Regions from separate parts of the Lactobacillus sp. B4007 genome, predicted to be linked through region 3. Evidence: predicted binding sites of a transcription regulator. Region 3 holds the regulator's gene; each other region holds the start of a gene.
The links. The regulator HrcA, encoded in region 3, represses chaperone genes, less so after heat shock. The targets are predictions, from matches to a motif close to TTAGCACTCNNNNNNNNNGAGTGCTAA.

Region 1 (3,273 bases), on a different contig from region 3:
GATCCCTTTATTAATGGTAAATTCGCCGTGGGTAGCTTCTTCTTCACCCGTCATAATTTTAAGGAGTGTGGTTTTACCAACTCCATTTGGTCCTACAAGGCCAATTCTTGCATTTGAATCAATCGAGAAATTAACGTGATTGAATAGCGTATTGGCACCAAATTGTTTTTCTAAATCGTGTCCTTGTGCAATTATCATATTTTTCACCTAAAGTCTATTTTAGCATATGTGGCAAGACTGCTGGCAACTGCATGAGAAATAAGCCTTTTTTAAGTAAAATTATTTTTTCATCATTAGTAAATTGATTACGAGTATTTGCTCAGTTATTTACAAATAATTTTTTAATTACCATGTAAAGCGGGTTAATTAACAGTAAAATCGTGTTTTGTGATTGTGTTAGATTGTGAAAAAACATTTGCAAATATCAGTAAGTTATAGGTAAAATAATATTAATTGATGAGTGAATTCACAAAAAAGCTCACTAGTGATATTAAGTTGGAGGCTTTTTAAAATGGAAAAAATAAAAATACCTACAGCGACAGCGAAGAGACTGCCGCTTTACTATCGTTACCTAATTATCCTGAATGAAGCTGGTAAAGAAAAGGTTTCATCTACTGAATTATCAGAAGCAGTTCAGGTTGATAGTGCATCAATCCGTCGTGATTTTTCATATTTTGGTGCTTTGGGTAAGCGTGGGTATGGCTATGATGTCAAAAGTCTCCTATCCTTTTTTAAAAAGATTTTAAATCAAGATACTTTAACTAATGTTGCATTAGTTGGTGTAGGTAATTTGGGACACGCCTTGCTGAACTATAACTTCAAACGAAGCAATAACATCCGAATTTCCTGTGCTTTTGATATTAATCCTAAAATTACGGGCAAAATTTTGAGTGGCGTTCCTGTTTATGAAATGAGTGAATTGCAAAAGCAGCTGAGTGACCAACAGATCACCATCGCTATTTTGACAGTGCCGTCAGATTCTGCACAAAAAACAGCGGATGACATGGTCGAAGCTGGCATTAAGGGCATTATGAACTTTACGCCAATTCGGTTATCAGCCCCAACCGGGGTTAGAATTCAAAATGTTGACTTGGCGACTGAATTACAAACCCTCATTTATTTCCTTGATTCGGATAAAGATAAGAATAGATAAATTTATAAAGCCGCCGCTGCAATGGCTAAAGAAAATTAGCACTTTAAGTAAAAAAGTGCTAATTTTTTCTTGCTTTTTTTATTAAAAGGGGGTATTATCATATTTGTAAGTTAGCACTTGGTTAATAAGAGTGCTAACAAATAACAAAAATGATTTTAAATTAAAATTAGGAGGGACAAACGTGTTACAACCAATTGGTGATCGCGTGATCGTAAAAGTTAAAGAAGAAGAAGAAAAGACTGTAGGCGGAATCGTCCTTGCTTCAAATGCTAAAGAAAAGCCAACAGAAGGTGAAGTTGTTGCTGTCGGTGAAGGCAGTTATGCAGAAAACGGCAACAAGATCCCAATGTCAGTTGAAAAGGGCGACGTTGTTCTATATGACAAGTATTCTGGCACTAACGTTGAATACGAAGGTGAAAAATTCTTAGTCCTTCATGAAAAAGATATTTTGGCAGTGGTTAAGTAATTAAGGAGCGAAAATTATGGCAAAAGATATTAAATTCTCAGAAAAAGCAAGACGTTCCCTATTAAAGGGTGTTGATAAGTTAGCTGATACTGTTAAGGCAACAATCGGTCCTAAAGGTAGAAACGTTGTCTTAGAGCAATCTTATGGCAATCCTGAAATTACTAACGATGGTGTTACCATTGCTAAGTCAATTGAATTAAAAGATCACTACGAAAACATGGGTGCTAAGCTAGTTGCCGAAGCTGCACAAAAGACTAATGACATTGCTGGTGACGGTACCACTACTGCAGTTGTGTTAACTCAAGCAATCATCCGTGAAGGAATGAAGAATGTAACTGCTGGTGCTAACCCCGTAGGTGTTCGTCGCGGAATTGAAAAAGCTACCAAGGCTGTTGTTGATGAATTACATAAAGTAAGTCACACTGTTTCTTCAAAAGATCAAATTGCGCAAGTTGCTTCAGTTTCATCTGCTTCAAAAGAAGTTGGTGACTTAATCGCTGATGCAATGGAAAAAGTTGGTAACGATGGTGTTATCACAATTGAAGACTCACGTGGTATTGAAACTGAATTATCAGTAGTTGAAGGTATGCAATTCGATCGTGGTTACTTATCACAATACATGGTAACTGACAACGACAAGATGGAAGCAGATTTGGACAACCCATATGTTTTAATTACTGACAAGAAGATTTCTAACATTCAAGACATCTTGCCATTATTGCAAGAGATTGTTCAACAAGGTAAATCATTATTGATTATCGCTGACGATGTTTCTGGTGAAGCACTCCCTACTTTAGTATTGAATAAGATTCGTGGTACTTTCAACGTTGTTGCTGTTAAGGCTCCAGGCTTTGGTGACCGTCGTAAAGAACAATTACAAGATATTGCCGCTCTTACTGGTGGTACAGTTATTACCGAAGATCTTGGTCTTGAATTAAAGGACACAACGATTGATCAATTAGGTAAAGCACGTCGCATCACTGTTACTAAGGACTCAACGACTATTGTTGATGGTGCTGGTTCAGACGAAGCAATTAAAGAACGTGAAGACTCAATCAGAAGTCAAATCGAAGAAACAACTTCAGACTTTGACAAGAAGAAGTTGCAAGAACGTCTTGCTAAATTAACTGGTGGTGTAGCTGTTATTCATGTTGGTGCTGCTACTGAAACTGAGTTAAAAGAACGTCGCTACCGGATTGAAGATGCTTTGAACTCAACTCGTGCCGCTGTTGACGAAGGCTACGTAGCTGGTGGTGGTACTGCATTAGTTGACGTTATCAAGAACGTTGAAGACCTTAAAGGCGACAATGCTGATGAGCAAACTGGTATCAACATCGTTTTACGTGCATTGACTGCTCCAGTACGTCAAATTGCTGAAAACGCTGGTGAAGATGGTTCAGTTATCTTGAACAAATTACAAAGTCAAGACCCTGAAGTTGGTTACAACGCTGCTAACGGCGAATGGGAGAACATGGTTGAATCTGGTATTATTGACCCAACTAAGGTTACCCGTACTGCACTTCAAAACGCTGCTTCAATTGCCGCATTATTATTAACAACTGAAGCTGTTGTTGCTGATATTCCAGAAGACAAACCAGTAGCTGATCCTAATGCTGCCGCTGGTGCCGGTGCTCCAGGAATGATGTAATTTTAA
Region 2 (3,273 bases), on a different contig from region 3:
TATCAGTAATTCGCCAAATTGTATCGGGAACATCAATATAATGCCAATAGTCAATCATTGAATGGCGGTGCTTAGCAGAAATATCCATTGCTAGTTTGGCAAGAAGCGGATTTTCACCAATTCCGCAAGTAGTATATAAGCCCAACTTATCCCTAATCTCACACTGAATTTTACGTGCGACTAAATAGGGATCATCCCCAAACAAATGCCAAGATTTGGTCATATCGATCATACTTTCATCAATTGAATACGCATGAATATCTTCATCCGCCGCATACTCACGAAATATATCCAGCACTTGCATGCTGCGCTTAATATATAAATTCATGTGCGGATCAACCAGCAATAAATCAGGTGCATCTTTTTTAGTGGGCAAATCACGCACACGCATCACGTTAGTTAAACCATACTTTGCTTTTGCTAAAGGAGAAGCCGCCATAATTAACCCTGAACCATACTTGCTATCAGGCTGATGGGACACCACTGCCAGCACAGCCTTCATGGGATTAAGTCCTAGTTCTAGCGCCTCACAGCTTGCAAAAAATGACTTATTATCAATCATAAACACTACGCGGTGGGGTTCATAACGATAATCATACATTTTTTCCACTCCTTGTTACAAACCTTTGTTCGTCTAAAGTTAATTATACAAACGCTAGTTCGATTAATCAAGTGCAAAATTTAGTCAATTGCCATAATAGTAACGTGATATTCTCCCGCAGGCGCCATTACGCTAACTGTCGTATTCACCTCTTTTTTCATTATTGCTTGCCCAAGAGGTGAATCAAACGCAACCTTTCCGTCGGCAATATCTGCTTCCATCCGGCCAACTACTTTATACTTCTCTGTTTCGTCATCATCATCAAATTTAAGTGTGACTGTCTTACCAAGGTCAACCTTCCCATCAGCGGTTTTATCAACAACATCAGCATATTTTAGTTGTTTTTCTAAGTACCGCACGCGGCTTTGTAAGTGACCCAGATCACGCTTGGCCTCAGTGTATTCAGTATTTTCCGACAAGTCACCCAGTGCCCGGGCCTCTTGCAAAATCTTAATTCTGCGCGGACGATCCTTTTTCAATTCAGCAATTTCGTTCTTAATTTTTTGGTAACCTTCCGGCGTCATTTTCTGATAATAAACCAATATTTTTACTCCTTTTGTTTGTTAGAAAAAATTTTTCCACAAGCTATTATTACTGCCACAACAGTTTTCAGCTTTTATTTTTAGCACTCGAAAATAAAGAGTGCTAAATGCTTTAATTTTAATTTTCTAGGTACTATAATAATAACTGTAATGAGGAAATAGCAAACACCCCATTACAAAACTTAATTAAATTTGAAAGGAAGCTTTTTACTATGGCAAATGATATGATGAATCGGCACAATGACTTATTTGATGCGATGAACGATTGGTTTGATCTTCCAAGAAAATTTTTTGACGATGGCGATATGGCCAAATTAATGCAATCAGACGTTGTTGAAAATGATAAAGAATACATTATCAAAGTAGACATGCCTGGAATGGATAAAAACGATATTAACTTAAACTACAATAACGGCATTTTGAGCGTATCAGGCTCTAGAAAATCATTCAAAGACCTATCTAATGATAAGAATAATAGTCTTATTCACCGTGAAAGAAGCGAAGGTCACATTTCTCGCAGCTTCAGATTACCAAATGTGGTTGCAAGTGAGATCCATGCAAAGTATGATAATGGTGTATTGACTATTACTTTACCAAAACAAAGTTCTGGTCAAAGTGATAATTCAATTCAAATTGATTAACTTATTTAATAAAGATTGCAAGAAGTTCAAGATAAGTTGCCAATACAAATAATTCTCTAAAACGAGTTCAGCTATTGAACCCGTTTTTCTTTTGGCTTAAAATATAAAGTAATTTAAAATTAGATTAAAAAAGGAGAATTATTAATGGGACACAAAATTACTGTTCAAGAGCTTGAAAAGTTTGCGAACAATTTTAATGACAACCCCAAAAATCAGGTTGTTGCCCGTGCTGCTCAAAAAAGCGGCGTTTCGATGGCAGCTTATAACGAGCGGGTTCAAAATGAACTGACACGTGTTTTTTCAACAGAATTAGATACTGAAAATGTTACTAACCAACTTCATTCAGGCCGCTGTTGGGAATTTGCCACTCTGAACATACTGCGTCATCAATTTGGTAAAAAATATCACTGCAAGAATTTTACTTTTTCACAAAGTTATAATTTTTTCTGGGACAAAATTGAACGTGCCAACACTTTTTATGACAACATTTTGGCTACCGCTGATGAAAAATTAAATTCACGTACGGTTGAAGCCATCTTAGGCGGAGCCGGCGAAGATGGCGGACATTTTCATATGGGTGCTGCTTTAATCGAAAAATATGGTGTCGTTCCGTCATACGCCATGCCTGAAAGTTTCAACGCCAATAACACTGATGCGTTTGGCAAGACTTTAGGCGATAAATTGAGAAAAGATGCATTAGTATTGCGGGAATTGAAGCAAGCAGGCAAAGACAAAGAAGTCGAGCAAGCACGCGAGCAATTTTTAAGTGAAGTCTACCAGATGACGGCAATTGCAGTCGGTGAGCCACCAAAGAAATTTGACCTTGAATACCGCGATGATGACAAGAAGTACCACTTGGACAAAGACTTGACACCACTTGAATTTTTACACAAGTACATGGGCGAGGTTGACTTTAATGATTACGTTGTTTTAACTAACGCTCCTGATCGTGAATATAACAAGTTGTATGGCATTCCATTTGCTGATAACGTTGGCGGCGTCTGCAGAATTAAGTTCTTGAATGTACCGATGGAATACTTAGAAACTTACGCTGTTAACCAGTTAAAAGATGGTGAAGCTGTTTGGTTTGGTAATGATGTCCTTGTTCAAAGCGACCGCAAGCAAGGATATCTTGACAGCGATTTGTACAAGTACAGTGACTTATACGGCGTCGATCTCAGCATGTCAAAAGCTGACCGTCTACGGACCGGTTCAGGTTACGCCAGCCATGCAATGGTATTAGTTGGTGTCGATGAAGATAAAGGCCAAATTCGCCAGTGGAAAGTCGAAAACTCCTGGGGCGAAAAGAACGGTGACAAAGGTTTCTTCGTTATGAACGACAAATGGTTTAAAGAATATGTTTATGAAGTAGTTGTCCACAAAAAGTACCTAACTTCTGAACAAGTTGCCTTAGCCGAAGGTCCAGTAACTGACCTGCCAGCATGGGATTCAATCGCCTAAGCCTAAATATTTAAATAACTTAAAAGAC
Region 3 (3,273 bases):
TTTTGACATTAATAATCTTCCTTTCAATTATTGTGCAACAACAACCATTGCTGGTCTTAGTGTACGATCTTTATATGAATATCCTTTTTGTAAAACTTGAACAACGTGATCTTTTTGTTCATCATTTTCAGCTTCTACAGTTTGTACTGCTTGATGTAAATTAGGATCAAATTTAGCTCCCTCAGCTTCAATTTCACTGATACCATGATCCTTCATCGCCTTAATCAAAGAATCCAAAGTCATTTGGACACCCTTTTTAAGTTGTTTAGAAGCTTCATCATCTACTTTAGTATTCAAGGCACGTTCAAGGTTATCCATTGCTGGTAGAACATCCTTTGCTAAAGATTGTGATTCATACTTGATTAATTGTGCACGCTCATTATTGTAGCGATTTTGCATATTTTGCATTTCCGCTTGACTACGAAGGAATTTGTCCTCCAAGTCTTTCTTTTCTTCTTGAGCTTTGACTAAATTTTCCGCAAGCTTTTTTTCTGCGGATTTTTGATCTTTGTGTTCGTCAGCCTTAGTACTTACTTTGCTTTTTTCATCTTTTTTAGCTTTTTCTGTTTGACTTTTATCTTTGGCCAAATCTTTTTCGCTAACATATTTTTCCTTACTCACGGCTAACCTCCTTTATTTAAACCTACCATAATATTCAAGTAGTTTCTTAGCCAATTCATTTCTAAAGTATTCCAAAAGGCCAATAACTTGTGAATATGGCATATTATTCGGGCCAAGTAAAGCAATTATGCCCTTGCCATGGGAGCCAACGCTATACTCTGCCGTAAGCAGACTATAATCTCTTAACAAATCATTTGACAATTCAGAACCCAAACTTACACGTACCGGATATTTTCCACCATCTGAATTAGTCTTGTCATCAACAAAATTAGAAATCAAATCATTGTGATCAATCAATTCATATAGTGAACGCAAGCTAGAAACATCATCAAACGAACTATTATTCAATAAGTTGATTTGACCATCAACATACATCTGCTCACTAGCAGCATCGTTAATAACATCTTCAACTAAATCAATTAGTTCGCTTACATGATTACTCGTTAGCTTTTTACCCAAGGTCTGATTAAGCAAGGTAGGAGTTATCTCACTTAAAGCTTTTCCTACGAGTTCATCGTTAATCATCCGCACAGCTTTTTCTACTTCATCACCGTGAACATTATAAGGTAAGCTGTAAACTTGGCTATGGACGTTACCATCACTAGTTACCAAGATAGCCATAATTTGGCGATTAAATAACGGTACGATTCGAAAGCCAGTGATAGTTAAATCACTATTTTCGGGTCCCTCTGCAAAAGCAGTGTAATTAGTCAAGTCAGAAAGAATTTTGGCAGCTTCCTGTACAATCTCGTTGACTTGGTGAAAAGGCTGATCTAATTGACTAACAATTTTCTGGTAAACAGACGACGGGATTTGAAGAGGTTCAAGTAAATTATCTAAGTAATACCGATACCCTTCAGTAGACGGTACGCGTCCACTTGAAAGGTGTGTTTTCTCAAGTAATCCCTTGTCTTCCAAAGCAGCCATTTCATTACGAATAGTTGCACTCGAAACTTTAATTGGCAACTGATTCATGACCGTTTTAGATCCAACCGGTTCATGCGTTTGCGTAAAATCATTAATAATTGTCTTTAAAATTAATTCTTGACGTTCGGTCAACATAAAAATCGCCCTCACTTTTAGCACTCATACTTATCAGGTGCTAACAATTATTATGATACTAGTTTTTAGCAGAATGTCAAGTCGAGTGCTAAACTTTTTTATGACAAAATGCAGTTTTCTAATTAACCGGAAAAATTTATTAGTTTCTCTGGGCAAAATAAGCCTTTATTTCAGCTTCATCTTGTTTCATCTGCATTTTTAGCTCGTTCAAGTTAGCAAACTTAATCTCACCACGTGTATACTTGTACCATTTTATAACCATGTCCTCGTCATAAGCTTCTTCATTAAATCCAAATAAATTAGATTCAATAAAAATCCTCTTATTATCATTAATAGTTACATTATAGCCAACACTGGTCATTGAGTCATACCATTGACCCTTAATTTTAGTTCGGGTTGCATACACGCCAACCTTTGGCACCACTTTGTTAGTATCCCATACTAGATTAGCTGTAGGAAAGCCCAATTTATGTCCATTACGCAGACCATGACCTACTGTCCCAGACATAACATATGGCGCACCCAAAAGTTTTTGTGCTAAGTCCATCTGACCAGCAGTAATTGCCTTTTTAATTTCCGTCGAGCCAATCTTTTGACCATCATAAGATTGTTTCGGAACATCAATTATTTCAAATCTGCCTCTAGCAAATTTAGGAAAATTTTTCATATTAGCAATATCTTTAGGACCATAAGTATAATCAAAGCCAGCCACTACCGTGTCAGCACCCAGTTTGACGACAATGTTATCAACAAATTCTTGTGCAGTTAACTGGCAAAATTGCTCATTAAAATGCATGACCAATAAATAGTCGACACCAAGTTTTTGCATTTTATAGGCTTTTTCACCTAAATTATCTATATAGGTAACTTGTGAATTTTGGTAAACCTCTTTAGGATGACGGTCAAAGGTCATTACAACCAAGGGCAAGTGCTTGTCGTCTGCCTTTTTTTTGGCAATTTTAATTAACTGTTGGTGTCCGAGATGGACGCCATCAAAAAAACCAAGCGCTAAGATAATATTAGTTGAAAATAGCTTTTCGCCGATGGGGTAAGTTAAATGGATAATGTGCACGATAAATAACCTTCATTTCACCTATTCGTTTTGTAACAGCATCAAATCAGGGCGATAAACAGCATCATCCTTTTGATAGATTGCTTTAACGCTATTATTGTACCTTAATGCAACCTTTTTTGCATTCGTTTTCAAAGGGATTGAATTGCCATTTTTTACTTTTAGCCATTGACCACTAGTTAAATCGCAAGTTTCATAGTCCTTAAAAAAGGCACCAATTGGTTGAATAAAGTTGATCACTTCATCAGGATGAGCAATAATTTGATCAAGTTTAACCGCTTGATCAATGGTAAAACCAGAACTTGCAGTCCGGCGTAATGTTTTCATCACGGCTGGAACCCCGAGCCGGGTGCCTAAGTCATTAACAAGGGATCTTACATATGTACCTTTACTACATTCAATTTGAAAATCAAATTCTTGAAAACCGGTTTTTGAATCAAATACCGGTTCAGACATAGTATCATAGGCAAAAATTTGCACTTGCCTTTTTGGCCGTTCTACTTCGATACCCTCACGAG

Region 1: groES (co-chaperone GroES) is a predicted target of HrcA. The motif match lies at 1,264-1,290, and genes of this name have one in related genera.
Region 2: J3U54_RS01340 (Hsp20/alpha crystallin family protein) is a predicted target of HrcA. The motif match lies at 1,224-1,250, and genes of this name have one in related genera.

The regions. Positions count from the first base shown of each region.
Region 1 covers NZ_JAFNPA010000001.1:16,662-19,934, reverse strand. Annotated here, with positions in the region: gene abc-f (ribosomal protection-like ABC-F family protein) at 1-198, opposite strand, end outside; gene J3U54_RS00085 (redox-sensing transcriptional repressor Rex) at 512-1,153, shown strand; gene groES (co-chaperone GroES) at 1,335-1,619, shown strand; gene groL (chaperonin GroEL) at 1,636-3,267, shown strand.
Region 2 covers NZ_JAFNPA010000001.1:268,656-271,928, forward strand. Annotated here, with positions in the region: gene J3U54_RS01330 (nucleotidyltransferase) at 1-601, opposite strand, end outside; gene greA (transcription elongation factor GreA) at 682-1,143, opposite strand; gene J3U54_RS01340 (Hsp20/alpha crystallin family protein) at 1,356-1,784, shown strand; gene J3U54_RS01345 (C1 family peptidase) at 1,929-3,245, shown strand.
Region 3 covers NZ_JAFNPA010000003.1:232,968-236,240, reverse strand. Annotated here, with positions in the region: gene dnaK (molecular chaperone DnaK) at 1-9, opposite strand, end outside; gene grpE (nucleotide exchange factor GrpE) at 28-621, opposite strand; gene hrcA (heat-inducible transcriptional repressor HrcA) at 634-1,683, opposite strand; gene ribF (riboflavin biosynthesis protein RibF) at 1,823-2,755, opposite strand; gene truB (tRNA pseudouridine(55) synthase TruB) at 2,777-3,273, opposite strand, start outside.